DNA from 4 places in the Mesorhizobium sp. Root695 genome. Region 3 is predicted to be linked to each of the others. Evidence: predicted binding sites of a transcription regulator. Region 3 holds the regulator's gene; each other region holds the start of a gene.
The links. The regulator PhoB, encoded in region 3, activates phosphate uptake and scavenging genes when phosphate is short. The targets are predictions, from matches to a motif close to TGTCATNNANCTGTCAT.

Region 1 (7,610 bases), on a different contig from region 3:
CGGGGTAGCCGACCGCCTTGACGTCGGGATTGTTGAGCAGTGCCGCGGTGATCACCGGAATCGCGAGATTCGGATCAGCTGCCCATTCGGTTGCGGAGTTGATTTGAACAACATCGACGCCGGCCTCTTTCAGTGCGGCGACTGTCCCACGCTCGCGTGCGCCCCGGCTCTCATTCTCGAACGGGCCAATCATGATCGCCTTGTCGCCGGACTTCAGCTTGCCGAGCTTGTACGCCTCGGCGCCGAGCGCGCGACCCTGCTGCTCCTGCTGGGCACCGACATAACCACCGCCGAACGCCGCCGTTACCGTCGGCACCGGCACGTTCTGGTACATCATCTTGATGCCGTCCTTGTGCGCCTGTTCGGCGAGCGGCATGATCGCCGCATCGCCCGGATGGCCCATCATGGCGATGCCGCCGGGCTTGACCGCGACCGCCTCACGCAATTGCTGCACCATCTTTTCGATGTCCCAGCCCGAGAAGATGTAGTCGACCTTCGGCCCGAGATCGGTCGCCGCCTGCTTGGCGCCATTGTAGACGATGGTGCCGAAAGCGTCGCCCTCGGCGCCGCCGACGAAAAAGCGGATATGAACATCCTTGCACCATTGGGCGTCGAGCGCCTGCGCGGGCAAGGTGGAGATTGCGGCGGCAAGCGCCGTGGCGGCGGCCACGACGGTCGAGCGCGGAAGTGTCTTTCTGATCGCGATGCTCATGCACGTTCCTCCCATTGTTTCCCTCGTCAGCCGAGGGGCTTTCTGACGATTGCTTCGGCAGTACCACTTGCGGCCGGCTCCTCCCGCCGGCCTGTGCTCTCACACCGGATTAGGCAGGTAGCTGGCGCCTCCCCGGCATTGCTTCAGATACTCCAGCGCCCGCACCTGCCCTGTGATCTCCAAATCTCCGCGATAGACCGGGTCGTGCCAGCCCTCGATGTCGATGGCGCCCTTGTACCCGGCCAGCCGTAATTCGCTGATCACCCGCGTCCAGTCGCTGTCGCCGAAACCCGGCGTGCGCATCTGCACGAAGGGCAGCCTGCCGAACACGCCATGCTCGCGGATAACATCCCAGCGCACCGTCGCGTCCTTGCCGTGGACGTGGAAGATGCGCGGCGCCCATTTGCGAATCTGCGGCATCGGATCGATCAAATAGACGAGCTGGTGGCAGGGCTCCCATTCGAGGCCGAGATTGTCGTCGGGCACTTCGTTGAACATCAGTTCCCAGGCGTCGGGATTGTGGGCGATGTTCCAGTCGCCGCTGGCCCAGTTGCCGTCCATCGCGCAGTTCTCGAAGGCGATGCGCACGCCCTTGTCGGCGGCACGCCTGGCCAACGGCCCCCAGACTTCCTTGAAACGCGGCAGGCTGTCGGTCAGCTTCTTGCCGCGCAGGCGCCCGGTGAAGCCGCTGACCGTCGAGGCGCCGAACAGATGCGCGTGGTCGATGACCGTTTCCCAGGTTGCGAGCACCCCGCGATCGACCTCGCCGTCTTCCAGCGGATTGCCGAACACGCCGAGCGAGGACACGATGACGTCGGCATCGCCGATCGCCTCGCGGATCTGGCCGGCGAGCTGCGGCAGGTCCTTGCCGCCCAGTGTCTGCCAGAAGAAGGGCTGGATGCTCTCGAAGCCGAGCGGCAGGATCTGTTTGATGTAGGCGGCCGGATCGTCGAGGTTGGCCCGCACCATGGTGCCGATCCGGATGTCGAGAAGCGGGTTTGGCGTCATTGTGCTTCCTCTGCAATCGGCACCCGGCGGCCGGTTTCGGCGCTCTCTATGGCGCCAAAAACCATGGCCAGGCTTTTGATGTTGTCGGCACCGCGCGTTTCCGGCTCTCTGCCGGTCTCGATGGCGTGCATGAAATCCCTGATGATGCCGAGATGGCCACCGATGCGGTCGGCCGGATCGAGCGGCGGCACTTCGATCGGCTGGGTCTTGTCGATCAGGCCATCGCGGCCCGGCGCCAGCACCTCAGCCTTCAACGCATCGTTGCCGTCCCAAATGAGGCTACCGCGCTCAGCGACGATGCGCCAACTGCCTTCCCAACTGGTGCGGAAGCCGTCGGCGCACCAGGAACCGGCATAGGTGAAGACCTTGCCGCCACCGAGATCGAAGACGGCGCTGGCCGACGATCCCTGCCGGTACCAGGAATTGGCCGGCTCCCATTCCTGGCAATAGACGCCGGACGGCTCGCCGGCGACCATGTAGCGGGCGGCGTCGAATGTGTGGATCGCCATATCGAGCAGCAGGACATGGGCCATCTCATCGCGAAAACCGCCGAAATGCGGCGCGATGAAGAAGTCGGCATGGATGCTGGTCGCGGCACCAATGGCGCCAGAGTCCAGAAACCTTCTGATGCGCCTGACATTGGCGACATAGCGACGGTTCTGGACGACGGCATGGATGCGTCCGGCCTGGCGGGCAGCCTCGACGATGGCGCGCGCATTCTCCGGACTGTCGGCGAGCGGTTTTTCCGTCAGCAGATGGCAATTGTGGGCAAAAGCCGAAAAAGCGACGTCGCGCCGGGCGGCGGGAACCACCACATCGAACACCGCTTGCGGTTTGGTCTGATCGAGCACGGCGTCGAGACTGCTGCCGATGACGACATTGGTGAGGTCGTATTCTTGCGCCCTCGCCCGCGCCCTGTCGGCGTCGAGGTCGACAAGGCCGACAATGGCGAGCCCGTCGATTTGCCTGACGGCATCGAGCCAGGCCTTGCTCATCGCTCCGCAGCCGACCAGGACGGCATTGATCATCCAGCGCTCCTCCTCCGCTCGGTCCCTCCAGACCGATCGTCACGGCATCCACGGCAGGACCGTAAACGTTTTTCCGTAAACGTTTACGAGAACACACCCGAAGGCGTAGAATGTCAATTGGTCGATCGCGAAAATCGTCTTGTCGCCTTGGCCTGAGCGGCTGCCGGTGCTAGCCAAGCAAGGGGAGAACAGTCACTTGGCGTCCAGCATTCACGACCTTGCCCGTCACCTGAACATTTCCATCGGCACCGTGTCGCGGGCGCTGAACGGTCGCGCCGACGTCAATGCCGACACGCGCAAGCGCGTGCTCGAAGCGGCCAGGACGCTCAACTATTCGCCGAACCAGTCCGGCCGCAGTCTGCGGCAGGGCGCCACCCATTCGATCGCCTTCATGCTGCAGCCGCATCCGGGCGACCAGCAATATGGCGAACCATTCTTCATTCCGTTCCTGATCGGGCTGCAGGCCAGGCTCGCCGAAAGCGGGCTCGACCTGATCGTGGTGATGGGCGCGCCAGGCGACTACCAGCAGGAGCGCCTGCGCCGTGTCGTCGAGACGCGCCGCGCCGATGCGGTGCTGCTGGCCTGGACGCGGCGCGAGGACGAGCGCATCGACTATCTCACCCAGGCCGGCTTTCCGTTTGCCACGCTCGGCCGCAGCCGCTCCGGGGCAGAATCCTACCCTTCCCTCGACCTCGATTTCGAGAAGGCCGGAGCCGACGCGGTCGACCGCCTTGTGGCGCGCGGCCACCGCCGCATCGCCGCCGTCCGCCCGTCGCTCGATCTCAACTTCGGCTATCTGTTCCTGGCCGGCTACCGCAAGGCCTTGCGGCGACACGGCATCGAGGTCGACCCCGAGCTGATCGCGTCCGGCTTCATCAACGAGGCCGGCGGCTACGAGGTGACGCCGCAGGTCATGCGATCCAAGGACCCTCCGACCGCCATCATCTTCAACAATGATGCGATGGCGCTTGGCGGCTGCAAGGCGCTGGCCGAGATGGGGATCAGGCCGGGTCATGACATGGCGGTGACCGTCATCGTCGACACACCGCTCTGCCGCTATTTCTCGCCGGCGCTGACCGCCTTCCGCCCGGCGCTGGAGCCGATGGGACAGCGGCTCGCCGAAATGCTGCTGGCCTCGATCCCGGCCTTCGCCGGCCCGGAAGGTCCGCGGATCATCCGCGAAGTCTGGCCGCTGGAACTGGTCGCGCGCGACAGCGATTGAAGGTGCCGGATCGACCGTGAAATTTGCCCGGCCAGGCCTCAAGGTGTGTCGAGAGTCAGGCCGAGCCGGAGTCGAAGACGGGCGCGAAGCGACCAAACAAGATGGTTTTCGAGAACCGGAGCGGAGCGTACTTTTCGGACGTGAGCACCGGAAGTGCAGAAAACCTTCGTTTGCAGGTCGGCATTACCCGAATGCCGACACACCTTAGTCCACCTTCTTCTCGCCCCGTTCGCCGGCCTTGACGATGTCGCCCGTGGTGAACAGGATTTCCTTCAGTTCCGCCCGCCAGTCCTTCTTTTGGCGCAACAGGAATTCGAGGTCCATGCCGAAATGCTTGAACTCCTCGCCTTGCGCGTTCTTCATGATGGCGCGCGCCTGAGGATCCTTCTCCACCGAGATGCGCTGTTCGTACCAGCCGATGGCTTCCGCCTCCTCGATCAGCGAGGTGATCATGCGGGCAAAGGTCCGTACCTTCTGCGTCAGCTCTTCAGGCGGTTCGTGATACTGGTCGAATCCCATGTCGTCCTCCGTTGGCCATTCCCATGAATGCCCGGGAGCGACGCCGGTTCCCCGCCATTGCTGCAATTCCGCCAACGCTCACGACACCGGCGCGGCTCCACCCTCTTGCGTGCGCCGCGTTATGAACTCATCCAGCACGCCTGATGTGGCGACGGCCGAAGCCGGCGGCACGAAATCGGCAAGTGTGCGCCTCCAGACGCCGGCGGCGCGCTCGCTCGCCGTCGTCGACCTGCTTTGCGTCCAGTTGCCGAAATTCGACCAGTCGGCCACCAGCGGTTCATAGAAAGCCGTGCGATAGCGCGCCATGCTGTGGCCGGCCGAAAAGAAATGGCCACCCGGCTGCACCTCGGCAATCGCTTCGAAACCAATCGTATCGGTGTCGCCGGGGGGCGCGGCGCAGAGTTCAGCCACCGTCTGCAACGCCTCGATATCGGTGATCAGTTTCTCGAAGGAGACACTGAGGCCGCCCTCCAGCCAGCCGGCGGCATGGATGCACATCGTCGCCCCGGCCAGCACCGAACCCCACAGCGCGAACTGCGTCTCGCGTGCGGCCTGCGCATCGGAGATGTTGGCCGCGCTGCCGCCGCCGGTCATGTGCAGGCCGATGTCCTGGCCGGATTCGGCTTCAATCTCCCGGTAGAGATTGATGGTGTAGTCCTGCAGCGCCACCACATTGGGGTCGGCGTTGAGCGCATGGAAGCTGCCGCCGCGTGCCAGGTCGAACCGGCCGTCAGTTCGGCACGCTCGATCAGCGCCACATCGCTCCAGCCAAATCGCGTCAGATGGTAGAGGACCGAGGCCCCGACCACGCCACCCCCGATGACGACTGCGCGGTAGTGCGACTTCAAGGCTTCCCCTCCACGGCTAGTCCGAAGGCCGGACCATATCCGCGCCCGAGACTGACGGAGTGTTCAATTCTCTCCGGCAAGCGCCCGTTTTTGTCGTCGCGTGGAGAAGTCGGCGGGCATGCATCGCGCACTGTCACGCAAGCATCATGTTCGCGCCGTAGACCGCGTTTCGGAGAGGCGCGCGCGGCATCATCGATGTCGCACCTCTTTCAGCTTTTCGTCCTGCGGCCGCTCCGGCACGCTTTGTCACAAAGAGGATTGTCCATGAAACACCTGTACCGAACCGCGACGCTCGGCGTCGCGCTGGCCTTGTTCACCGCCTTGACGCCGGCGCTCGCAGACAGCACCGCGACCGTCGGCGGCCTCGTCAACAAGGGGCTGGTCGGGGTCGGCCGCATCCCGGCCGCTCAGCGCGACAAGTTCGGCGAGACGTTCGGCTCGGGCTCCGGCATGTCGATCGACACATCCGGCTGGACGCATGACGCCGCCGGCTACAAAGGTTCGCTCTGGCTGCTGCCGGACCGCGGCTACAATGTCGTCGGCACCACCGACTATCGTCCGCGCCTCAACACGATCGGCATCGAGTTCGCCCCGGTCGCACCGGGTGCGGCACCCGCTGCCGGCCAAGAGCAGACGGGCGTCAAGGCGACGCTCGCCGACACCACGCTTCTCACCGACGACAAGGGCGCTGACGCCACCGGCCTCGATCCGCTCAACGGCGTGCGCGCGGCAAGCGGCGACATGCCGACCCTGCCCGAAGCCAACGGCAAGCTAGCGCTCGACAACGAAGCCATCGTGCGGCTGCCAGACGGCTCGATGTTCATCTCCGACGAATATGGCCCGAACATCTACCGGTTCTCCGCCGACGGACATCTGTTGTCGGCCACCCAGCCACCGGCTGCGCTCGTGCCGATGCGCCACGGCGCGCCGAACTTCGCCTCGGACAATCCGGGCCCGGGTGCCGCCGAACCCGATCCGAAGGATCCCGATACCGGCCGCCAGAACAACCAGGGCCTCGAAGGCATGACGATGACGCCGGATGGCAAGTTCCTGATTGCCGTGTTGCAGTCGGCAACAAGGCAGGATGGCGGCGATTCCGGCTCGACCCGCCAGAACACCAGGGCTCTGGTCTATGACGCCTCCGACCTCGGCCATCTCAAGCTGGCGCATGAGTATGTCGTGCCGCTGCCGGTGTTCAAGGATGCCAAGGGCAAGACCAAGATCGCCGCGCAGAGCGAGATCGTAGCGCTCTCCGACAAGGCCTTCCTGATGCTGGCGCGCGACAGCGGCAACGGCCAGGGGCTGAAGGGCGACACCTCTCTGGTGCGCCAGATCTTCGTCGTCGACGTCTCGGCCGCGACCGACATCGCCGGCGGCGCCTTCGATGCCGCCGACAAGCCGCTGGCGCCCAAGGGCGTGCTCGACCCGTCGGTGACGCCGGCCAAGCTGAGGCCGTTCATCGATATCAACGACAAGGGCGAACTCAGCCGCTTCGGCCTGCACGATGGCGCGCCGAACGACAAGAACAACCTGTCGGAGAAGTGGGAGGCGATGTCGGTGGTCAGCGTTCTCGATCCGAAGCTGCCCGACGACTACTTCCTGTTTGTCGCCAACGACAACGACTTCCTTGCCCAGGACGGCTTCCAGGTCGGCGCGCCCTACAAGGCAGAAGACGGCGCCGATGTCGACACCATGTTCCTGGTCTATCAGGTCACGCTTCCCGGCCTCGCCAAGAAGTAACGCCCCCTGCCCAGGCGGGCGCGTTTGACGCGTCCGCCTGGGCAGATCGTGAAGGCACTTACTTCAACATCTCCGCGTCCCTTGGCACACCCGCATCGATCGGTTCGGCTGTCCTGTTCGACACCGCGCTGATCTTGCCGGCGGCCGACAGGTTGGGGCGCACGAAGACCGGCGCGACGCCGTTGACCCGGCTGTAGAGGTCGATGATGTCCTGGTTCATGAAGCGCACACAGCCGGACGAAGCGTTCTTGCCAATGGAATCCCATTCCGGCGTGCCGTGCAGCCGGTACATCGTGTCTTTGCCGTCGCGGAACAGATACAGCGCGCGAGCGCCGAGCGGGCTCTGCGGGCCGGGCGGCATGCCGTCCTTGTATTTTGCCAGTTCCGGCCGGCGCTGGATCATTTCCGGCGGCGGCGTCCAGACCGGCCACTTCTTCCTCGCCTGAACCACGGCGCTGCCGGTCCATCCGAAACCGGCCTTGCCGAGGCTGACGCCATAACGGATCGCCTTGCCGCCGTCGCGCACCAGATAG
Region 2 (7,610 bases), on a different contig from region 3:
GATGCAGGGTAAGAGCCCGCCCAGCGCCAGGCCCATCAGGAAGCGCAGGCCGATGAGTTGCCAGCTCTGCGTGACGAAGGCCTGCGGGATCAGCAGCAGCGCCGAGACGGCAAGCGCGCCAATGATGACGTTCCAGTGGCCGACGCGGTCGGCGAGCTTGCCGAGATGCGAAGCCGAAAGGATGGCGCCAAGGGCCGCTGCCGACATGACGACGCCCGATATCAGCGTCACGCGGCTCTGGTCTTCGATGAGCTCCTGCACATAGACGGTGATGATCGGCTCGATCGACATGGTGGCGAAACTCAACAGCATGCCGGTCGCCAGCATGGCGACGACAGGTCGTTTGTCGGGGATTTGTGCCCAGCCGCCTTTCGGCTTCTGCTTCGACGCGGCTTCTGCTGTTTTCGGCCGGGGATTCTCCTTGATCAGAAACGTGGTCGCCAGGAACGCCAGGAAGATGACGCCGCCGGACAACAGGAAGGTGGCGCGGATGCCGATCAGCGGCGGCAAGATGCCGCCAACCAGTGGGCCGACCAATGCTCCAGCGGTGATGCCGGCTGACAGCAGGCCGAGCGCCCAGCCGGAACGCTCCTTCGGCGTCTGCATGGCGACGAGGATGGTCGATCCCGAGGAATAGCCGCCGGCAAAACCGATCAGCAGCCGCAGCAGCACCAGTTGCCAGACGGTCTGCACCATGCCGGTCAGCGACATGCATATGGCCATGCCGAAGCTGGCGCGAACCAGCATCACCTTGCGGCCGTAGCGGTCGCCGAGACGTCCCCAGAGCGGCGCCACCAGTGCCGCCGCGAAGAACGTCGCGCCATACGCGATCCCCGACCATTGCACGATCGCCGCGTGGCCCTCGGCACCGAGCTGCTCGATATAGAGCGGCAGGAACGGCAAAAGCAGCGTCATGGCGACAAGCGTCGAAAACGAACCGGCAAAGCACACGAACAGATTGCGCCGCCAGTGGACGTTGTAGGTGCTGTCGGTCGCCGGGGGCGTGTTCTGCGGCATGTCAAAAGTCCTGTCCGAGCAATGCGGAGCCGTGGGTTGCTGCGGATACCAATTTGGGATACCAAGGTGGTGGCCCGTCATGGACGCAAGCTCGGCCGCTGTCAATGTGGCCCTCTCAAACGTGATCGGGAAACGCAGCCGACGGGCCGATCGCCAGCAAACGGCCGGAAGACGGAAACGACATGTCGCAGATGCAGAGCGTCGAAAAACAGCTTCGGCAGATGATCCTGGGCCTTGAGATCGGTCCTGGCGAGAAACTGACCGAGCGCTGGATCGAAAGCTGTTTCGGCGCATCGCGAACCCCGGTCAGGGCAGCACTTCTGCGGCTCGAGACCGAGGGCCTGGTCGGCAGGGACGGACGTGGCTGGACGGTGTCGCCCATCAACCTGGCCGAGCTCGAGCAGATCGCCGTCTACAGGGAGGCGGTCGAGGTTGCGGCACTTCGCCTGACATGCGCCTTGGCGGACCGGGGCGCCGTCGATGTCATCGAGGCGATGCTCGAGTCCTGCGACAACGACACGCCGCGCGAGGAATGGCATCGTGTCGGCATGGATTTTCACATCGAACTGGCGCGTCTGTCGGGCAACGAATTCCTGTTCCGGGCGGTCCGCGATGCCATGACGCGCCTTTCGCGGGCGCGCTGGCTGGAGGTTCGCGACGAAGCGGCCCTTGCTCGCGCCTGGGCCGAACATCGCGCCATTCTGGCTGCCGCGCGCCTTGGCGATACCGATGAAGCCGCGCGCCTGCTTTCAGGCCACATCGTCGGCAGCCGCGACCGGCTGGTGACGTCGCTCGCCAACGATCGCCGTGGTCTTCGCGCCAGAGGCTTTGCTGTGGTCGCCGCCTAAGTCGTAGGGATGGGGCGCGCAAAAGGCGGCGTCGGTACCTGCGCGCACTTTCGGCCTCGCTTCGCGGCCGCCGATGGCGTAAGGAGCGGCGATGGAAAACAACCGATTTGAAACACCTGTGACTGTGAAGTCAGTCGCGGCGGGAAGCACTCAGCTCTTGCGTACGGCTCGTGAGGCTTCCGACTACCTCCTTAACAGCTGGCCCGGCAAGCGCAGTCCCAAGCATCGCGCGGCGCTGCAGGCCTGCCATGACGCGCTCGCCGGCGACAAGCCGGCGATGAACGCCAGGCGCGCGTTCATTGCGGCAGCACGCGAAGTGGACGTCTTTGTCAGCGACAAGGCGCCCGCCTGACACAAGCCGTCATCTGGGGCGGCGATCTGGATTGAGGCATGGCCCGCATCCGCGGGCTTTTTGCCGTCACTTTGCCGTTTCGGTTTCGCCTTCGGTTTCGTCCTCGGGCTTCGAACGTTCCCGCGCCACAACCTTGGCTGCCAGCTTCTCGGCCTTCTTGGCCGCCTTCTGGCGGTCGCGTTCCTTGCGTTCCTGATCGTAATTTGGTGGTCGCGCCATATCGGCTCCTTTTCACTGCCTCGCGGCTATGGTCCTGCCTAGGAGCATTAGCCGTCAAACACAACAGCTGAAGCGACAGTGCGGGCTGTTCGTGGCGACGACGGTCCGGGACTTGCAAGATGCGCGGCACAATGGTGTAGGGAGAGCAGGGGCGCCCACAAACTGCGCAGCGATCCGCCCGTTTGTTTTGATCAAGTGAATTATGGCCACCATACAACGAACGATGGCAAGGGTTTTCTACTATGCGCGCAACGTCATGCGCGATATCGCACCGCAGGCCCTCTTCCGTCGGCGGTTGGCGGGCCGTCTCGAACAGGCCAGGCTCTCGGATGAGGCGGCGCGGCGGCGGCTGAATTACTACAACAAGCTGCAGGACGCGTTTTCGCCTAGCCCGGCTGCAGTGCGTCTCGACAAGCTGCCCTCCACGCCGACCATGTACTACTACGACCTCAAGGAGTTTGCCCGCTATTTCGATCCGGCATTGCTCGTCGACGTCGAATTCGGCGACGTCATCGAGGTGCCGAACGTGCCGACGCTCGTCAAGGATCGGCCGATCCGCGCTGACGACAGCAATGCGGTCATCATGAAATTCAACAAGTTTCGGCACTTCCATATGCCTGCCGACGCAACTGCATTCGCCGACAAGCGTCCGGCCGTGGTCTGGCGCGGCGATCTCAACAATCCGAAACGGACAAGATTTATCGACGCCGTGCGTGACTTGCCGTTTTGCGACGCCGGCTCGCACAAGCCGAACGCGCCGGCCGAGTATAGCAAGCCGTTTCTCAGCATCAGCCAACAGCTGCGCTACCGCTACATCGTCTCGCTCGAAGGCAACGACGTGGCGACCAACCTCAAATGGATCCTGAATTCGACTTCGCTCTGCCTGATGCCGCCGCCGACATACGAGACATGGTTTGCGGAAAAGCAACTCGAGGCCGGTGTCCACTACGTGCCGCTCGCCCCGGATTTCGCCGATATCACGGACAAGGTGCGCTATTTCGAACAACACCCGGCCGAGGCGCAACGCATCATTGCCGCGGCTAATGCCTATTGCCGCCAATTCTCCAACGAGCAGGACGAGCAGGCGATCTCGCTGCTCGTCCTCTACAAGTATTTCGTGCTCAGCGGCCAGATCGAGCCTGATCCAGAGGTCTGGCGGTTTATCCAGGGTTAGGACGTCGCGTGCCTCGGCACCAAACTTTGCTCGTCAGATGCCGCTTCGGTCAAGAACCAGATCGGCGGGGCCGAAGCGGTCCTCTGCCGTCAATTGCTGGTGCCAGTAGGGATAGAGCAAAGGCGGCCGGCTGACCGCGTCGAGGCGGCCGCGTTCCTCGCCGGTGAGCGCCAGGCTCGCAGCCTCGAGGTTGTCTTTCAGCTGGACTTCGTTGCGGGCGCCGATCACCAGCGAGGAGACAGCTGGCCGGCCGAGCAGCCAGGCCAGTGCCACCTGCGCCGCCGACACGCCGCGCTGCGTGCCGATCTCGACAAGCACGTCGACGATCCGCCACAGCCGGTCCTCGTCGCGGATCGGCGGTTCCGACCAGCCGGCGAGCTGGCGGGCGGTGGGGCTGTCGCGGCGGTATTTGCCGGACAGCAATCCGCCGGCGAGCGGGCTCCAGACCAGAACGCCCAGTCCCTGGTCGACGGAAATCGGCAGCAGCTCATACTCCGCCTCGCGCGCTTCCAGCGTGTAGTGGATCTGCTGGGTGACGAAGCGTGGCTGGTGATGGCTGTCGCTGATGCCGAGCGCCTTCATCACCTGCCAGCCGGAATAGTTGGAACAGCCGACATAGCGGATCTTGCCCTGGGCAACCAGCGTGTCGAGCGCGGCGATGGTCTCCTCCAGCGGTGTCACGCCATCCCATTCGTGCAGGAAGTAGATGTCGATAACGTCGGTCTTGAGCCGCTTCAGGCTCTTCTCGCATTCGCGGATCAGATGATGGCGCGACAGGCCTTCATCGTTCGGACCTTTGCCGATCCGTATCCGCGCCTTGGAGGCGATCAGCACGTCGCCCTTGCGCTTGCCGCCGAGCGCTTCACCGATGATCTCTTCCGAAATGCCGTTCGAATAGACATTGGCGGTATCGATGACGTTGATGCCGGCATCGATGCAGGTATCGATGATGCGGGAGGCTTCCGCGAGATCAGAATTGCCGACGGCGGCAAACGGTCCGCTGCCTCCGAAGGTCATGGTTCCCAAGGTCAGTGTCGAAACTTTGAGCCCGGAACGGCCAAGCGTGCGGTATTCCATGTCAGTCCTCGCGATTGCATTGGGAAGGGGGCCGGGGAGGGCGCCCCGAATGTAGCCGGTATTTGTAGGACAATTTGGGCGGCTTGTCTCCATGCCAGGACGACGGATCGATCACGCCTGGCGGGATTGGCACTGGCGGTGATCACGCTCGGGCTGCAATAAAACCGTCATTGCCCGCCTATATTGAAGTCGGCTCAGGGTGTTGCCGTTCCGGGCCATGAGCCGGGAGTTTGGGGCGCCGGACGTGGATCGACAGAGCTTGCAAGCGGAGCAGTTGATATGCCCGAGCCAAAACAGAATTCTCCTGCCAAGGACTGGCTTGAAGCCGAGCTAGCCGACACGCTCGACGAGGACTATGAGCTCGAAATGTCGGAGCCGGCGCTGTCGATGGAGATCGCCAAGATCTACAAGAACGCGCATCCGCCTTCGATCAATCGCATGCAGTATTTTCGCGAACTGATCACCTTGCAGTCCGAATTGATCAAGCTGCAGTCCTGGGTCGCCTACCACAAGAAGAAGCTGGTGGTGATCTTCGAGGGCCGCGACTCGGCCGGCAAGGGCGGCGTCATCAAGCGCATCACCCAGCGGCTCAATCCGCGCATCTGCCGTGTCGTGGCGCTGCCGGCGCCGACCGAGCGCGAGAAGTCGCAATGGTATTTCCAGCGCTATGTGCCGCATCTGCCGGCCGGCGGCGAGATCGTGCTGTTCGACCGCTCCTGGTACAACCGCTCGGGCGTCGAGCGCGTGATGGGCTTTGCCCAGCCCGATCAGGTGGAAGAGTTCTTCCGCGACGTGCCGGAGTTCGAGCGCATGCTGGTCCGCTCGGGCATCACCGTGGTCAAATATTGGTTCTCGATCACCGACGAGGAGCAGCAGATGCGCTTCCTGATGCGCATCCATGATCCGATGAAGCAGTGGAAACTGTCGCCGATGGACCTGCAGTCGCGCGTGCGCTGGGAGCAGTACACCAAGGCCAAGGAAGAGACCTTCGTCCGCACCAACATCCCGGAAGCCCCCTGGTTCATCGTTGAAGGCAACGACAAGAAGCGGGCACGGCTGAACTGCATCGACCACCTGCTCAAGCAGATGCCCTATGAGGAGGTCCCGCACGAAGAGATCACGCTGCCGGAGCGCGTCTTCAATCCCGAATACGAGCGTCAGACGCTGCCGCGCGAACTCTACGTGCCGGAGAAATACTGAGTTAGACGAAGCTGCGATCTCCCCCACGCGGGGGGAGATTGGCTCTCCACCTTACACCCGCTTGATGACCACGTGCGTGGCGAGCGGCGTTGCCACCTGCTCGCTGCAGACATAACCGAGCTTGAGCATATCGAGGCCGGCGAAAAGATGCTCGCCCTTGCCGAGCAGCACCGGTGAAATCGCCAGGTGCATCTCGTCGATCAGCTTTTCCTGCAGGTACTGGCGGATGGTGTCGACACCGCCACCGACTCGCACATCCTTGCCCCCAGCCGCCGCTTTTGCCTGTTCAAGCGCCGAATGGATGCCGTCGGTGATGAAATAGAAAGTCGTGCCGCCTTCCATGACGATCGGTTCACGTTTGTGGTGGGTCAGCACGAAAACCGGCACATGATAGGGCGGGTTGTCGCCCCACCAGCCCTTCCAATTGTCATCAGGCCATTCGCCGCGGATCGGCCCGAACATGTTGCGGCCGAGGATCCAGGCGCCGACATTCTCGAAACTGCGCGCCGCGAACGCCTCGTTGATATCGGTGGTGCCGCCATCTTGTCCGAGCACCATCTCACGGAAGGTGCGGGTGTCGACAAACCACTTGTGCAGGGATTCCCCGCCGACGCCGAGCGGATTTTGCAGATCCTGATCGGAACCGGCGCCGTAGCCGTCGAGTGACAGGGTAAACGCATTGACGCGAAGTTTGGACATGAGCCTCCTCGATAGCCAGTTGTATTCTGCAATTGGTTTTTTCTAGCAAACTGATTGCGAATTGCAAGCAGTATCTTGGCGATGAAAGGCGCACATGAGGTGAAACGGGTCAGGAAGCATCTTCTGGAGGCGTTCGCCATGCCTCTGTGCGAGGTGCCGCTGCCCGGCCGCCTCCAACCGTGCGGATATCATAGCCGCAGCTGGGGATCGTTGTCAGCGGGAATCCGAACGAACCGCCGGCAGGTCAAAAGTGTGGTGACACCTCCTGAAAGGCCGGGAAGTCGGAGCTATCCCTTCAGCAGTTCCGCCACTTCGGGCGCGAAATAGGTCAAGATGCCGTCGCAGCCGGCACGCTTGAAGGCGAGCAGCGATTCCAGCATCGCCTTCTCGCCATCGATCCAGCCATTGGCGGCGGCGGCCTTGATCATCGAATACTCGCCCGACACCTGGTAGGCGAAGGTCGGCATCTGGAACTCGTCCTTCAGCCGCCGGATGATGTCGAGATAGGGCAGGCCGGGCTTGACCATCAGCATGTCGGCGCCCTCGGCGAGATCCTGCTCGGCCTCGCGCACCGCTTCGTCGGAATTGGCGTGGTCGATGTAGTAGGTCTTCTTGTCGCCCTTGAGCAGGCCGGCTGTGCCCACCGCCTCGCGATAGGGACCGTAGAAGGCCGAGGCGAATTTGGTCGCATAGGACATGATCGCGACATCCTGAAAGCCGTTGGCGTCGAGCGCGTCGCGGATGGCACCGATGCGGCCATCCATCATGTCGGACGGGGCGATGATGTCGGCGCCGGCTGCCGCCTGGATGACGGCCGCGGCGGTCACCTGTTCCACCGTCTCGTCATTGACGATGATGCCGTCGCGCAGGATGCCGTCATGGCCGTGGCTGGTGAACGGGTCGAGCGCGGCGTCGGTAATAATGCCGATCTGAGACACCGCGTCCTTGATCGCGCGGGTGGCGCGGTTGATGACGTTGTTTGCGTCGAGGATGTGCGAGCCGGTCTGGTCGCGCAGCGAGATGT
Region 3 (7,610 bases):
TGATGATGACGCTTTGTCTGGTCGCGGCGGGCATCGGACTTGCTTGGCTGGCGCTCATTCTCGGCGCGCTTCTCTACAAGGGCCTCGCCGGCCTCTCGGTGTCGGTGTTCACCGAAATGACGCCGCCGCCCGGCGATGCCGGTGGCCTGCTCAACGCCATCTATGGCAGCGTGGTGATGACGGTCATCGCCGTCATCGTCGGCACGCCGATCGGCGTGCTGGCAGGGACCTATATGGCCGAGTATGGCCGCTTCTCACGCCTCACCACGATCGTGCGCTTCATCAACGACATCTTGTTGTCGGCGCCGTCGATCATCATCGGCCTGTTCGTCTACGAACTGCTGGTGCGGCCGATGGGGCATTTCTCGGCCCTTGCCGGTTCCGTCGCACTTGCCATCCTGGTCATCCCGGTTGTCGTGCGTACCACCGAGGACATGCTCAATTTGGTGCCGAACGCCTTGCGCGAGGCCGGCACCGCGATCGGCGCGCCGCGCTGGGTGGTCATCAAGTCGGTTGCTTACCGCGCCGCTCTTTCCGGTATCGTCACCGGCATATTGCTGTCGATCGCCCGCATCTCCGGCGAGACGGCACCGCTGCTCTTCACAGCGCTCAACAACCAATTCTGGTCTAGCAATCTCAACGCGCCGATGGCCAGCCTGCCTGTCACCATCTTCCAGTTCGCGCTCAGCCCTTACGAGGAATGGCAGCAACTGGCCTGGACCGGTGCACTCATCATCACATTGACGGTTCTCGCGCTCAGCATCGTTGCTCGCAGCCTGACCGGACGCAGAGAGGACAAATGAGCCAGATGTTGTCTCCAGACATGACGATCGCCGCCGAGGCCGCAGCCAAGGTCAAGATCGAGGTGAAGAACCTCAACTTCTACTACGGCCAGAGCAAGGCGCTGAAGGACATCACGCTGTCCTTGCCCGAGCGCAGCGTCACCGCCTTCATCGGGCCTTCGGGCTGCGGGAAGTCGACGCTGCTGCGCGTCTTCAACCGCATCTACGAACTCTATCCCAACCAGACCGCCGAGGGTCAGGTGCTGCTCGACGGCCAGAACGTTCTCGACCGCTCGCAGGATCTCAACCTGCTGCGGACCAAGATAGGCATGGTGTTCCAGAAGCCGACGCCGTTCCCGATGTCGATCTATGAAAACATCGCCTTCGGCATCAGGCTCTACGAGAAGCTCAGCAAGTCCGAGATGGACGGCCGTGTCGAGCAGGCGCTGAAGCGCGCGGCACTCTGGACCGAGGTCAAGGACAAGCTCAGCGCCAGCGGCCTCAGCCTCTCCGGTGGCCAGCAGCAGCGGCTCTGCATCGCCCGCACCGTGGCGGTGAAGCCGGAAGTCATCCTGCTCGACGAGCCGGCGTCGGCGCTCGATCCGCTGTCGACCGCCAAGATCGAGGAGCTGATCGACGAGTTGCAAGCCGACTACACGATCGTCATCGTCACCCACAACATGCAGCAGGCGGCGCGCGTGTCGAAGCAGACAGCCTTCATGTATCTGGGCGAACTGGTCGAGTTCGACCGCACCGAGAAGATCTTCACGTCGCCCCGCGAGAAGCGCACGCAGGACTACATCACCGGCCGCTTTGGCTGAGTTCAGGCATACGAGGGATAAGATCATGGGCGAACATACAGTCGCTTCTTTCGACGAAGATCTCGGTCAGATCAGCAGGCTCATCAGCGACATGGGCGATCTCGCCGGCTCGATGGTCGGCGGTGCGACCAAGGCGCTTTTGAATTCCGACAACGCCCTGGCACAGCGCGTCGTCTCCGACGATGCGATCATGGATGCGCGCCAGCGCGAGCTCGACGACCGCGCCATCACGTTGATCGCCAAGCGGCAGCCGATGGCCGACGATCTGCGCCATGTCGTCGGTTCGATCCGCATGGCCGGCGATCTCGAACGCATCGGCGACCTTGCCAAGAACATCGCCAAGCGCGTCGGTACCGTCGGCCTCAGCGTAACGCCGCGCGACCTGTCGCATTCGATCGACGGGATGGCGCAGCTGGTGCTGATCCAGGTGCAGGGCGTGATCGAGGAATATGCGGCGCGCGACGCCGCTGCCCTGGCGAAACTGCGTGCCGACGACGAACGCATCGACGTCAAGTACACTTCGGTGTTCCGCGAACTCCTGACCTACATGATGGAAGACCCGCGCAACATCACGGCCTGCACGCATCTGCTGTTCTGCGCCAAGAACCTCGAGCGCATCGGCGACCATGTGACCAACATCGCCGAAAATGCCTATTATGTTTTGACCGGTACGCAACTGCCCGCCAATCGTCCGAAGCAGGACGAAACGGCGATGTCCGCGCCGGCGGCATGACGACAGGGGTGACCAGTCGATGATCGCGCCACGCATCATGGTGGTGGAGGACGAGGAGCCGCTAGGCGTGCTGCTCCGCTACAATCTCGAATCCGAAGGCTACCAGGTCGAGGTGGTGACGCGCGGCGACGAGGCCGAGATCCGGCTGCAGGAGAACGTTCCCGACCTTCTCGTGCTCGACTGGATGGTTCCGGCGGTTTCCGGCATCGAACTCTGTCGTCGGCTGAGAATGCGCCCCGAGACCGAGCGGCTGCCGATCATCATGCTGACTGCGCGCGGCGAGGAGAGCGACCGCGTACGCGGCCTGTCGACCGGCGCCGACGACTATCTGGTCAAGCCGTTCTCGACGCCGGAATTCATGGCCAGGGTCAAGGCGCTGCTGCGCCGCGCCAAGCCGGAAGTGCTGTCCAGCGTGCTGAAGGTCGGCGACATCGTGCTCGATCGAGAATCGCACCGGGTCTATCGCAAGAAGAGCGAGATCCGACTCGGGCCGACCGAGTTCCGCCTGCTCGAGTTCATGATGCGCCATCCCGGCCGCGTGTTCTCGCGCAGCCAGTTGCTCGACAATGTCTGGGGCGAGACGATCTACATCGACGAGCGCACGGTCGACGTGCATGTCGGCCGGCTGCGCAAGGCGGTCAACAACGGCCGCATGCCCGACGTCATCCGCACCATTCGCGGGGCAGGTTACGCGATCCGCGAGGACTGAACCCGCCCGTCTGAATTCACGCCACGTTTTTGCCTGCGACGCTTCCTCTCGCCTGCGCGCCCGGCGCGAAAATCTCCTGGTCGACGAAGGTCAGCGCGCGCATGGCGCAGCCTTCGCGGATCAGCGGCAGTTCGTTCGGCTCGGTGTCGAAGGAAATCGATTTCGAGTGCTGGCCGCCGGCGGTCTGGGCAATCGCCTCGCGCAATGCGGGCTCGATCAGGTCGAAGGCGGCGGCGCTGACGCCGACCATGGCAACGGGCGCCGGATCGATCAGCGCGAACAGGCTGCCGAGGCCGTAACCGAGCGCTTCGCCAGCCTTGCGATAGGCCTCGCGCTCGGGGCCATCCTTTTCGCGGGCCGCGGTCGCCAGGGCGCGCATGTCGGCGTCGCTGACGTCGGCGACAGGTTCTGCGTCCTCGCCCAGCTGCCTTGCATTGCGCCAGATGGCGTAGTTGCCGGCATAGGCCTCGACGCAGCCACGCCGTCCGCAGCGGCACAGAGCGCCGTTCGGCTGATGGATCATGTGGCCGAACTCGCCGCCCGAGGAATGGGTGCCGGTGAACAGCTCGCCTTTCAGCACCAGGCCCATGCCGATGCCGTGCGACAAGAGGATGGCGATGAAATCGTCGCGGTAGCGATCAGGATCGCGCCAGCGCAGCGCTATCGCCATCATGTTGCAGTCGTTCTCCACGGTGGCGGGAATGCCGAACTCGTCTTCGAGTATGTCGGCGAAGGCGATGTCGGTGTGCGGCGTGATCGGCGACCAAAGCATCGCGCGAGCATGGGTATCGGTGATGCCCTGGATCGCCAGCGCGATACGGGCGACGCTGCGGACGTCAAGATCGGGATCTTCGAGGCGGCGCCGCACGATGCCGACGCATTCGCCGATCAGCGCGTCGCGCGACATTGTCTGCGTGTCCAGCCGGCGCTGTTCCTCTGATATCACCTGGCCGGCGTAGTCGATGACGGCGACGGAGAGGAAATTCAGCGACAGCACCACGGTCATCACCGCCGCCGCTTCCGGATTGAGGCTGAGGCCGACCTGCGGCCGACCGCGTCTGAGTGAGCCGGCTTCGCTTGGCTTGCTTTCGGTCAGGATGCCTTCACCGATCAGGTCGGACGAGATCGCCGAGATGGTCGAATGGCTGAGGCCCGTGGTCGCCGCGATCTCGGTGCGGGACGGCTGTCCGGCGCGGCGCACGGCCGCAATCACCATCGCCCGGTTGCGCCGGCGCAAATCGTCGTGGCGGATTCCGACCGACATGTTTCTTCACATCCTCCGGGTCGCCGCGGTTCTTTCCTGCTCCTGGAACGCTGCCGTCAACGCGGTCAAATACTGGCAGAAGCGGTCGGCCCTGTCATTTATTTATTCCGAGGCTCGAAAAAAATTCGGAAGGACATCAAAATCCATCAGAATCGATGTTGACAGCGTTCGGGTGTTGGACCAGTATTTTTTCGAGGCTCGAAAAAATAGAGCCTCTGTGCCGGCCTTAGGGTCAGTCTGGTCGCGCCATACGCGGCGCAGGGAGGATATTATGAAAAGATTCACAGCCGCCATCCTGGCGGGTGTCGCCATGTCGCTGACGCTCGCGTCGGTCGCGCAGGCGAAGGACAAGGTCATCGGCGTCTCGTGGTCCAACTTCCAGGAAGAGCGCTGGAAGACCGACGAGGCTGCCATGAAGACGGCGATCGAGGCAGCTGGCGACAAGTACATCTCCGCCGATGCGCAGTCCAATCCCGGCAAGCAGCTTACCGATGTCGAAAGCCTGATCTCGCAGGGCGCCAACTCGCTGATCATCCTGGCGCAGGATGCCTCGGCCATCGGCCCGGCGGTGCAGAAGGCGCTGGACGAAGGCATTCCGGTCGTCGGCTATGACCGTCTGATCGAGAACAAGGACGTCTTCTATCTGACCTTCGATAATAAGGAAGTCGGCCGCATGCAGGCCCGCGAAGTGTTCAAGGTCAAGCCGGAAGGCAACTATGTCTTCATCAAGGGCTCGGGTGCCGATCCGAATGCCGACTTCCTGTTCTCGGGCTCGATGGAAGTGCTCAAGGAAGCCATCGACAGCGGCAAGATCAAGAATGTCGGCGAGGCCTATACGGACGGCTGGCTGCCCGCCAACGCCCAGAAGAACATGGAACAGTTCCTCACCGCCAACGACAACAAGGTCGATGCCGTGGTCGCGGCCAATGACGGCACCGCCGGCGGCGTCGTCGCGGCGTTGACGGCCCAAGGGTTGGCCGGCACCGTGCCGGTCTCGGGTCAGGACGGCGACCACGCCGCGCTGAACCGCATCGCGCTCGGCACACAGACCGTGTCGGTGTGGAAGGACGCGCGCGAACTCGGCAAGAACGCCGCCGAGATCGCCTCACAGCTCGCCGATGGCAAGAAGACGAGCGACATTGCCGGCGCCAAGGACTTCACGACGCCGGGCGGCAACACCGTCAAGTCGCTGTTCCTGACCCCGGTTGCCATCACCAAGGATAATCTCAACGTCGTCATCGACGCCGGCTGGATCAAGAAGGACGAAGTCTGCGCGGGCGTCGCCGCCGGCAGCGTCGCGGCCTGCAACTGATCTGGATCACTTCGAAATATCTGAACGCCGCGGCCCAAAAGCCGCGGCGTTTTCTCAAATAGATTTGTGTTTCCGCATCACGCAGATAGCTTCTAGGCTGGGTCCGGCATCCGCGTCAGACGGCCAGCCGGTGGGAGGAAATCATGACCGACACGACGTCCAACCCGCAGGCCGACACAGCGCGTGCCTCGGAGCTCGGCGCGGTCGCCCGGTTCCTGAAGGCGACCGAGATCGATACCCGCATGCTCGGGATGATCGGCGCCCTGCTGATCATCTGGATCGGGCTACATGTCATTTCCAGCCTGCGCCTCGGCGTCAATCCTTTCGATTTCGACAGCCGCACCTTTCTCACGCCGCGCAATCTGTGGAACCTGTCGGTGCAGACATCGGCGGTCGCCATTATGGCCTGCGGCATGGTGCTGGTCATCGTCATGCGCAACATCGACCTGTCCGTCGGTTCCGCCGAGGGCCTGATCGGCATGGTGATGGGCTTTGCCCAGGTGCATTTCCTGGTGCGGTTTGTCGGGCTCGAACTCGGCAATCCGTGGATCTGGGTCCTGGCATTGGTCATCGGCCTGGCGCTCGGCCTGCTGATCGGAGCCTTTCAAGGCTTCGTCATCGCCTATCTCGAAGTGCCCGCCTTTATCGTGACGCTGGGCGGCCTGCTGGTCTGGCGCGGTGCCGCCTGGTGGGTCACGAGCGGCCAGACGGTGGCGCCGCTTGACGCCACCTTTCAGCTCATGGGCGGCGGGCCGGCGGGCTCGATCGGCGCGACCTGGAGCTGGGTCGTCGGGATCGTCGCCTGTCTTGCCGTGGTGTCTGCACTGTTCAACGGTCGAGTGCAGCGCAAGCGTTTCCGGTTTCCGCTACGTCCGATCTGGGCCGAAGCGCTGCTCGGCGTCGTCACCTGCGCCGTCATCATTGGCGCGGTCTGGCTCGCCAATTCCTATCCCTGGCCGATCGGCATCGTGAACAGGTATGCGGCCGCCAACAACATCACCGTTCCCGAAGGCGGCCTGTTCATCGCCCATGGCATCGCCATACCCGTGCTGATGGCGATCGCCGTCGGGCTGGTCATGACCTTCATCACAAACCGCACCCGGTTCGGCCGCTATGTCTTTGCCATCGGCGGCAATCCGGAGGCTGCCAATCTCGCCGGCATCAACACGCGCTGGGTCACCATGAAGGTGTTCATGATCATGGGCGTGTTGGCCACGATCGCCGCCGCGATCTCCTCGGCCCGGCAGAATTCGGCGACCAACGTGCTTGGAACGCTGGACGAGCTGCTGGTCATTGCAGCCGCCGTCATTGGCGGCACGTCGCTCGCCGGCGGCTCGGGAACGATCATCGGCGCCATGCTCGGCGCGCTGCTGATGCAGTCGCTGCAGTCCGGCATGGTGCTGCTCGGCGTCGATTCGCCGCTGCAGAGCATCGTCGTCGGCGCCGTGCTGGTTGTCGCCGTCTGGCTCGACACCGTCTATCGCAAGCGCGTCTAGGAGGCATGGCCATGACAGACAAGATTGCTCCTGCAGCCACCGCACTGATCGATATGCGCAACATCTCGATCGCGTTTGGCGGCATTCGCGCCGTCGACGACGCCTCGATCGATCTTTTCCCCGGCGAGGTCGTGGCGCTGCTCGGCCATAACGGCGCCGGCAAGTCGACGCTGATCAAGATCCTGTCCGGCGCCTACAAGCGCGACTCGGGCCAGATCTTCGTCAATGGCGAGGAGGCATCGATCTCCAACCCGCGCGACGCCAAGAAATACGGGATCGAGACGATCTACCAGACGCTGGCATTGGCCGACAATGTCGATGCCGCCGCCAATCTGTTCCTCGGCCGTGAGCTGATGACCGCCTGGGGCACGCTCGACGACGTCGCCATGGAGGCTGAGGCGCGCAAGGTTATGGGCCGGCTCAATCCCCGCTTCCAGCGCTTCAAGGAGCCGGTGATCAAGCTGTCGGGCGGACAGCGGCAATCGGTGGCGAT
Region 4 (7,610 bases), on a different contig from region 3:
CGAATTCTCCCTGCCGAGTGATATGGTGCGGTTTTCGAGAACCGGAGCGGTGCGTACTTGGAGTACGCGAGCACCGGAAGCGCGAACAACCGCGGCAGATGGCTGGCAGGGTAGAATTATCAACAAGGTCCGTCAGATCATCGCCATGCCGCCATTCACATGGATGGTCTGGCCGGTGACGTAGGCGGCTTCATTGGAGGCGAGATAGGCGACGGCGGACGCGACTTCAGCGCTGGTGCCCATGCGGCGCGTCGGGATCGCCGCCATGATCGCCTCTTTCTGCTTGTCGTTGAGCTTTTCGGTCATCGCCGATTCGATGAAGCCCGGGGCAACGCAGTTGACGGTGATGTTGCGGGTGGCGATCTCCTGCGCCAGCGACTTGGAAAAGCCGATCATGCCGGCCTTGGAGGCGCAGTAGTTGGTCTGGCCGGGATTGCCGGTGACGCCGACGACCGAGGTGATGTTGATGATGCGGCCATGGCGGCGGCGCATCATCGGGTGGGTGAGTTCGCGTGTCAGCCTGAACACGGCGGTCAGGTTGACCTCGAGCACGGTGTCCCAGTCGGCATCCGACATGCGCACGAACAGCCCGTCCTTGGTGATGCCGGCATTGTTGACCAGGATGTCGACGCCTTCGAGATCTGCCTCCGCCTTCTGGCCGAGCGCCTTGACCTCGTCACGGTTGGACAAATTGGCCGGAAACAGCTTGACCCGGTCGCCAAGCTCGGCGCCCAGCGCTTCCAGTTTCTCGACCCGGGTGCCATGCAGGCCGACGATCGCGCCTTGCGCATGCAGCACCCTGGCGATCGCCTCGCCGATGCCCCCGGATGCGCCGGTGACGAGCGCCTTGCGGCCAGTCAATTCGAACATTTCTGTCTCCTGATTGAGAAGAGAACACCCTTTTTACAGGGATGGGATCAAATGATGCTTTATGCAAGCGCTGCCAATGCAGCTTCGACCTCAGCGGCGGAGCCGACCGACGCGGTCGCGATGTCGCGGTTGATACGGCGTGCCAATCCCGAAAGCACCTTGCCGGCGCCAATTTCGTAAAGCGTGGTGACGCCGTTCGCGCCGAACCATTCCACCGTCTCGCGCCAGCGCACGCGGCCGGTTATCTGTTCGACCAGGCGGCGGGCGATCTCGTCCGGATCGCTCGACGGCGTCACCGACACGTTGGAGACGACCGGAACGACCGGCGCGTTCCTTGTCACGCCGTCGAGCGCGTCGCGCATGACGTTCGCGGCCGGCGCCATCAGCGCCGAATGGAAGGGCGCGGACACCTGCAGCAACAGCGCGCGCTTGGCGCCCTTTTCCGTGCACAGTTTTGCGGCCAGTTCGACCGCGGCCTTAGCGCCGGAAATGACCAGTTGGCCGCCGCCATTGTCGTTGGCGATCTGGCAAACAGAGCCTTTGCCTGCCTCGGCGCAAGCAGCTTCGACATCGGCCTGCTCCAGTCCGATGATCGCCGCCATTGCCCCCTCGCCGGCCGGCACCGCCGCCTGCATGGCATTGCCGCGGATGCGCAGCAGCCTGGCGGCATCGGCAACCGAAACGAAGCCTGCGGCCGCGAGTGCCGAATATTCGCCCAGCGAATGGCCGGCTACATACGCGACCTTGCCTTTCAGCGATAAGCCGCGCGATTCCAGCGCCCGGATCGCGGCCAGCGACACTGCCATCAGCGCCGGCTGAGCGTTGGCGGTCAGCGTCAACGTCTCTTCCGGCCCTTCCCAGATCAGCTTCGACAGGCTTTCGCCGAGCGCCTCGTCGACTTCCTGGAATATCCTGCGCGCCTCGGGAAAGGCGTCGGCTAGATCCTTGCCCATGCCGACTGCCTGGCTGCCTTGTCCGGGAAAGGTTAATGCAACGGCCATGCGAGGACTCCCAAGGGCTGGTTTTGCTTTGCCTGATAGACGGGTTTTTCTTGCCTGTGACGCAAGGCAGGCCGCCAAGTCAAGCCCGGCTCGACCCTGCCCGGCGGCAGCTTCGTCCGCCGAGTGCCTGTTCCGAAAGGCTTTTTGGCGATCACTCCTGATGAAAACCGCTCACGATTCGTTTGCTGGCTCTTCTTATTTTCGCTACAGGCGCTAGCTTTGCGTGACAATTCTATGACAATCGAGTGACGTGTTTGTCGCTGGGTGGGGAAGTTAAGGTGGCAAAGAGTTACAAACGCGCCGGCAAGGCCGCGCCACAGTTTCTGGAAGACGACCCCTCCACCGGCTATCTGCCGGGGAGGAGATGGCCGGTGGTGCGCTATGGGCTGATCAGCCTGGCAATCGCTGCCGTCCTGGTGTTTGCCATCGAGTTGATCGTGCGCGGCGACTTTGCCGGCACCGTCTCCTTCTTCCTCCAGCCGCTCAAGCCTGGCTGGACCACCATTGTCGTGTTTGCGCTGATCCTGATCGGGCTCGATGCGGTGCTCGGCCGCAGCCACCAGAGCCTGATGATCGTCGCGCCGCTGACCTTGTCGCTTGCCTTCGTCGGTCACCAGAAGTCGCACTATCTCGGCGATCCGCTCTATCCGACCGATTTCCTCTATGCCCGCCAGATCTTCGCGCTGCTGCCGCTTTTGGTGCGCGACCGGCCGATGACCGCGCTTGCCATGGTCGTCGGCATCGTCGCCGGCCTGTCGCTGCTCGTCTATGGCTGGCGGCTGTGGCGCCGCAAGGTTCCCGCACTCAGCCGCAAGGGCCGCCTTGCCCGGCTGACGCTGGCGGTGCCGCTGCTTGCCTTCTTCGTTTCGATCATGGACTACGCCACCTTCTCCTGGACCAGGGACCGGCTGCAGATCATCCCGATCATGTGGGACCAGAAGGAAAACTATGCTTCCAACGGCTTTGCACTGGCCTTTGCCCTCAACGTGCCGATGGCGCATGTCTCGGCGCCGCCAGGCTATTCCGACAAGGCAATCGCGGCGATCGGCAGGTCCGATGTGACCGCCTCAGTGCCAGCCGAGAAACCTGACATCATCATCGTCATGAGCGAATCCTTCTGGGATCCGACCAAGCTGCCCGGCGTCACCATCACGCCCGATCCGATCCCCAATGTGCGGGCTCTGCGCTCGGGCTCGATGTTCTCGCCGGAATTCGGCGGCATGACAGCCAACATCGAGTTCGAGGCGCTGACCGGCTTTTCCAACGCATTCCTGCCTGCCGGCAGCATCCCCTACCAGCAATATGTGCGCACGCCGACACCTTCACTGGCGACCTTCCTCAAGAGCCAGGGTTACCGGGCACGCGCTATCCATCCCGGCACCAACTGGTTCTGGAACCGTGGCGCGGTCTATGCCGATTTCGGCTTCAACGATTTCAAGTCGGAAGAAACGCTGCCGCCGATGCAAAAGCGCGGGCCGCTGGCATCGGATGCGGCGATGACCGACGAGATCATCAGCGAGGCCGACGCCAGCGACGAACCGGCGTTCTTCTTTGCGGTCAGCCTGCAAAACCACGGTCCCTACGAGCCGAACCGCTATTACAATCCCACTCATACGGTGCAGTCGCCGATCAGCCAGTGGGCGCGCGAATCGCTGCTCAGCTATGCGGAGGGCTCAGCCGATGCCGATCGCGGCCTTGAACGCCTAGTCGAATGGGCAAAGAAGCGCTCCCGCCCCACGGTGATCGCCTTCTTTGGCGACCATCTGCCACCGCTGGGGCCGGTCTACGTCGAAACCGGTTTCCTGAAGGACAATGTCGCGCCGCGCAAGGAAGCGTCGCCCGAGGCCGCCCTTGAACACCACGAGACGCCGCTGGTCATCTGGTCGAACCGCACCGGGCCGGCTGAAGACATGGGCGCCGTCAGTCCTGCCTTCCTGCCCTATCATATCCTGAAGAAGGCCGGCATCAGCCATCCCTACTACACCGGCTTCCTGGGCCAGATGAGCGAACGCTACCGCGTCGTCGACCGCAACCTGTTGCTGACGCCGGCTGGCGACGCCACGCCCGATTGGGCGCGGCAGAAGGAGATCGACCCGGCGATCCGTGATTTCCGCCTGTTGCAGTACGATATGATGTTCGGCAAACGCCACGCGGCGCCCGACTTCTTCCCCGAAACGGTCGACAAGGTTGTCGCCCATACGAGTTGAGCAGACCCCGTCAGGAGCCGGCCCGTCTCTCGGGGTCGAGCTTTCAGTTCGTCAATTGCAGCTTCGTGAACTTGTTGGCGATCTGCAGGAACACGTTCGGCAGTTTAGTCGGGTCGCTGACGGCATAATAGACGCCGTGCCTTCCTCCTCGATCAGGAAGGCCGAATAGATCGTGCTCGTCGCATCGTCGTCACGATCAGATCCAGCATCGGCCCAACCGCCAGCCATTGGTGACGGCTGCCATCCTAATGCAGCATCATCCCCTCACAAGGCTTCCTTTCCCGTTTGCGCCGGTGAGCACCGCGCCGCTTGGCCCGTTCCACCAGCCCAGCCGCATGAAGCTGTGTCGAGATGAAGGTGTAGCCCCAGCTGAAATCGTGATCGCGCAGCAGGTGCTCGTGGAAATGCTTCACGTTCCAGCCAAGATAGCGATGACGATAAAGCTCCAGCATCTCCTCAATCGCCTCCGCCGGCACCCGACGCGTCGAAATCTTGCCCAAGCGATGGTCCACCACCTTCCCCGGCCTCTTCGTAACGGTCGCGGTGGCGCCGGAATGCCGCTCCGACATGCCCAGCAGTTCGCCTGCCTCCATCATCGATAGATCGCCGCCATTCCAGCGGCTCAAAACGTCCCGAAACTTCTGCATTCTCCGGTCCTGTAGCCATGCCGTCAGTTTCATCCCCAGCCTCCGTTCGCTGGAAATCAAACCGGACAACTCACGTGCTACCTAATCCGGACAACTCATCTTCTTACGACACAGGACGCCGCCCGCCCTTGCCTTCCAGCCGGATTGCTGTATAGACGCCCGCAATCTGCCGGTCCTTGCTGGGGGCTGAACGGAGGGCCGGAGGTTTTTTCGAAAGCCTTCGTGTGAAGCCAGAAGTGCTCCCGCCTCCCGTGTCTCCGCTCTCGACCGTCTCGTCATGCTCCTTTCTTCCCCGCGCCCTTCGAGGGTTTGTGGGTCAGAGAAGTTGCAGAGGCTTTTGCCGCCGGGAACCGGGAGAGAAACGAAGAAAGGCATAAGACATAATGGCTCTATACGAACATGTGTTTCTTGCCCGGCAGGACCTCTCGCAGCAGCAGGTCGATGCGCTTGTCGAACAGTACAAGGGCGTCATCTCCGCAAATGGCGGGTCCGTCGGCCGGGTCGAGAACTGGGGACTGAAGTCCCTCACCTACCGGGTCAACAAGAACCGGAAGGCTTATTACACGCTGATGGACCTGAATTGCCCCGCGGCCGCGCTCAACGAGATGGAGCGCCAGATGGGCCTGTCCGAAGACGTGCTGCGTTTCCTGACCATCAAGGTCGAGGCGCATGAGGAAGGCCCGTCGGCCATGATGCAGAAGCGCGAAGAGCGCTCGGAACGCGGCGGCTTCGGCGACCGCGACCGTGGCGATCGTGGTCCGCGCTCGTTCGGCGATCGTGATCGCGGCGACCGTGGCGATCGTCCGCCGCGCTCGTTCGGCGACGCCGGTGCCGATCGTGGTCCGCGCCGTCCGCGCGAAGGCTTTGAAGGGGGTGCAGAATAATGGTCGACATCAATCAGATCCCGACCCGGCGCCCGTTCCATCGCCGCCGCAAGACCTGCCCATTCTCCGGCGCCAACGCGCCCAAGATCGACTACAAGGACGTGCGTCTGCTGCAGCGCTATATTTCAGAGCGCGGCAAGATCGTGCCGTCGCGCATCACCGCCGTCAGCCAGAAGAAGCAGCGCGAACTCGCCAAGGCGATCAAGCGCGCCCGCTTCCTCGGCCTGCTGCCCTACGTGGTTCGCTAATTTCTCTGACGCGGGCGGTTCGCCGCCCGCTCTTCTCCCACGGCGACGGGCGCCGCAGGGTTGAACATCAAATCCCGGGTTGAGGTCAAAACCTCTAACTGCCGCGACAGGCAGGACAGCGACACCAGCGCCCCAGGCGCCCAAGCTTCCTGACCTGTTCCAGAGACATTCGGCGTCGATCTCCTCGATCGATTGGCGCCCAACCGAAGGAACAAAACCATGGAAGTCATTCTTCTCGAACGCGTTTCCCGCCTCGGCCAGATGGGCGATACCGTCAAGGTCAAGGACGGCTTTGCCCGTAACTTCCTGCTGCCGCAGGGCAAGGCGCTGCGCGCCAACGAAGCCAACAAGAAGAAGTTCGAAGGCCAGCGCGCCCAGCTCGAAGCCCGCAACCTCGAGCGCAAGTCGGAAGCCAGTCAGGTCGCCGAAAAGCTCGACGGCAAGAGCTTCATCGCCGTGCGCTCAGCCGGTGAAACCGGACAGCTTTACGGTTCCGTTTCGACCCGCGACATCGCCGATCTGCTGACGGTGGAAGGTTTCTCGGTCAACCGCAACCAGATCCTGCTCAACCAGCCGATCAAGACCATCGGCCTCACCAATGTGGCGATCGCGCTGCATCCGGAAGTCGAAGTCACAATCACGCTCAACATCGCCCGCACGGCCGACGAGGCCGAACGCCAGGCCAAGGGCGAGACGCTGACCACCGCCGAAGCCATCTATGGCGACGACATCAACGACAACGCCCGGCCGGAAAACTTCTTCGACCCGAACACCGAGTTCGAGGGCGGCGAAGACAACGCCTGATCATACGTCGCAAGGCGATCGGAGCTACGCTTCGATCAGGATTAGAGCTGTGCTCTGATCACTTTGCCGGCATCCAGCCACACTGGTCCAACGCCCGGGCCTCGCGCCCGGGCTTTTTTATGCCAAATGGAACTTTTCGAACCCCTATATATTGTTGCAGACTACAGCGTCGCGCGTCCTTTGGCCGCGCAAATGACGCTGTGGAGCTTTGGGCGCAAGATCCCCGATGAAAATCTAGTCCGATTTTCGGGTCGCGCGCCAAGACAGCCTGTCTGGCCGAGAGGGGACATTTGGTCATGAATATTCTGTTGAAGCGCGTTCTCGACCGCCTGGTGCGCACCGGCAATCTCAAGGTCACCGGCCCCAAGGGCACGACAGTGGTTTTCGGCGACGGCAGCGGCGAACCGGTGCACATGCATATCAAGACTGCGCATGCCGAACGCGCCATCACCTTCGACCCGATGCTGGCCGTGCCTGAAGCCTACATGGACGGCGAACTCGACATTCTCGAAGGTGGCGTGCTGGGCGTGATGCGCATCGCCTTCCAGAACATGGGGAGCGGCGGCATCGACGCCACATGGTCGAAGGCCATCGAAGGCCTGCGCCACGCCTTCCGCCGCCTGCAGCAGATCAACACCGCCTCGCGCTCGCGCCGCAACGTGCAGCGTCACTACGATTTGTCGGGTGATCTCTACCGGCTCTTCCTCGACGAGGACATGCAGTATTCCTGCGCCTATTTCGAGCAGCCGGATATGACGCTCGACGAAGCGCAGGCCGCCAAGAAGCGCCACATCGCCGCCAAGCTCCGGCTGAAGGCCGGCCAGACCGTACTCGACATCGGCTCCGGCTGGGGCGGGCTCGGCCTCTATCTCGCCAAGGCATTCGACGTCGACGTGCAGGGCGTAACGCTGTCGACAGAGCAGCATGGCGTCGCCACCGACCGGGCGCA

Region 1: ASD99_RS04780 (esterase-like activity of phytase family protein) is a predicted target of PhoB. The motif match lies at 5,469-5,485, and genes of this name have one in related genera.
Region 2: ppk2 (polyphosphate kinase 2) is a predicted target of PhoB. The motif match lies at 4,842-4,858, and genes of this name have one in related genera.
Region 4: ASD99_RS09120 (LTA synthase family protein) is a predicted target of PhoB. The motif match lies at 2,095-2,111, and genes of this name have one in related genera.

Annotation. Positions count from the first base shown of each region.
Region 1 covers NZ_LMHO01000003.1:133,649-141,258, reverse strand. The annotation lists gene ASD99_RS04810 (substrate-binding domain-containing protein) at 1-712, opposite strand, end outside; gene ASD99_RS04805 (sugar phosphate isomerase/epimerase family protein) at 812-1,720, opposite strand; gene ASD99_RS04800 (Gfo/Idh/MocA family protein) at 1,717-2,748, opposite strand; gene ASD99_RS04795 (LacI family DNA-binding transcriptional regulator) at 2,945-3,970, shown strand; gene ASD99_RS04790 (hypothetical protein) at 4,175-4,489, opposite strand; partial or broken gene ASD99_RS04785 (trimethylamine methyltransferase family protein) at 4,568-5,337, opposite strand; gene ASD99_RS04780 (esterase-like activity of phytase family protein) at 5,602-7,077, shown strand; gene ASD99_RS04775 (L,D-transpeptidase) at 7,136-7,610, opposite strand, start outside.
Region 2 covers NZ_LMHO01000015.1:9,895-17,504, forward strand. The annotation lists gene ASD99_RS16160 (multidrug efflux MFS transporter) at 1-1,017, opposite strand, end outside; gene ASD99_RS16165 (GntR family transcriptional regulator) at 1,200-1,865, shown strand; gene ASD99_RS16170 (DUF982 domain-containing protein) at 2,023-2,217, shown strand; gene ASD99_RS34095 (hypothetical protein) at 2,284-2,436, opposite strand; gene ASD99_RS16175 (glycosyl transferase family 90) at 2,639-3,610, shown strand; gene ASD99_RS16180 (aldo/keto reductase) at 3,644-4,687, opposite strand; gene ppk2 (polyphosphate kinase 2) at 4,967-5,887, shown strand; gene ASD99_RS16190 (dihydrofolate reductase family protein) at 5,939-6,586, opposite strand; gene hemB (porphobilinogen synthase) at 6,874-7,610, opposite strand, start outside.
Region 3 covers NZ_LMHO01000042.1:33,101-40,710, reverse strand. The annotation lists gene pstA (phosphate ABC transporter permease PstA) at 1-803, shown strand, start outside; gene pstB (phosphate ABC transporter ATP-binding protein PstB) at 800-1,603, shown strand; gene phoU (phosphate signaling complex protein PhoU) at 1,629-2,336, shown strand; gene phoB (phosphate regulon transcriptional regulator PhoB) at 2,356-3,045, shown strand; gene ASD99_RS25465 (ROK family protein) at 3,062-4,309, opposite strand; gene xylF (D-xylose ABC transporter substrate-binding protein) at 4,581-5,621, shown strand; gene ASD99_RS25455 (sugar ABC transporter permease) at 5,765-7,117, shown strand; gene ASD99_RS25450 (ATP-binding cassette domain-containing protein) at 7,129-7,610, shown strand, end outside.
Region 4 covers NZ_LMHO01000007.1:81,358-88,967, forward strand. The annotation lists gene fabG (3-oxoacyl-[acyl-carrier-protein] reductase) at 133-870, opposite strand; gene fabD (ACP S-malonyltransferase) at 930-1,871, opposite strand; gene ASD99_RS09120 (LTA synthase family protein) at 2,126-4,078, shown strand; gene ASD99_RS09125 (hypothetical protein) at 4,324-4,758, opposite strand; gene rpsF (30S ribosomal protein S6) at 5,109-5,609, shown strand; gene rpsR (30S ribosomal protein S18) at 5,609-5,857, shown strand; gene rplI (50S ribosomal protein L9) at 6,077-6,661, shown strand; gene ASD99_RS09145 (SAM-dependent methyltransferase) at 6,958-7,610, shown strand, end outside.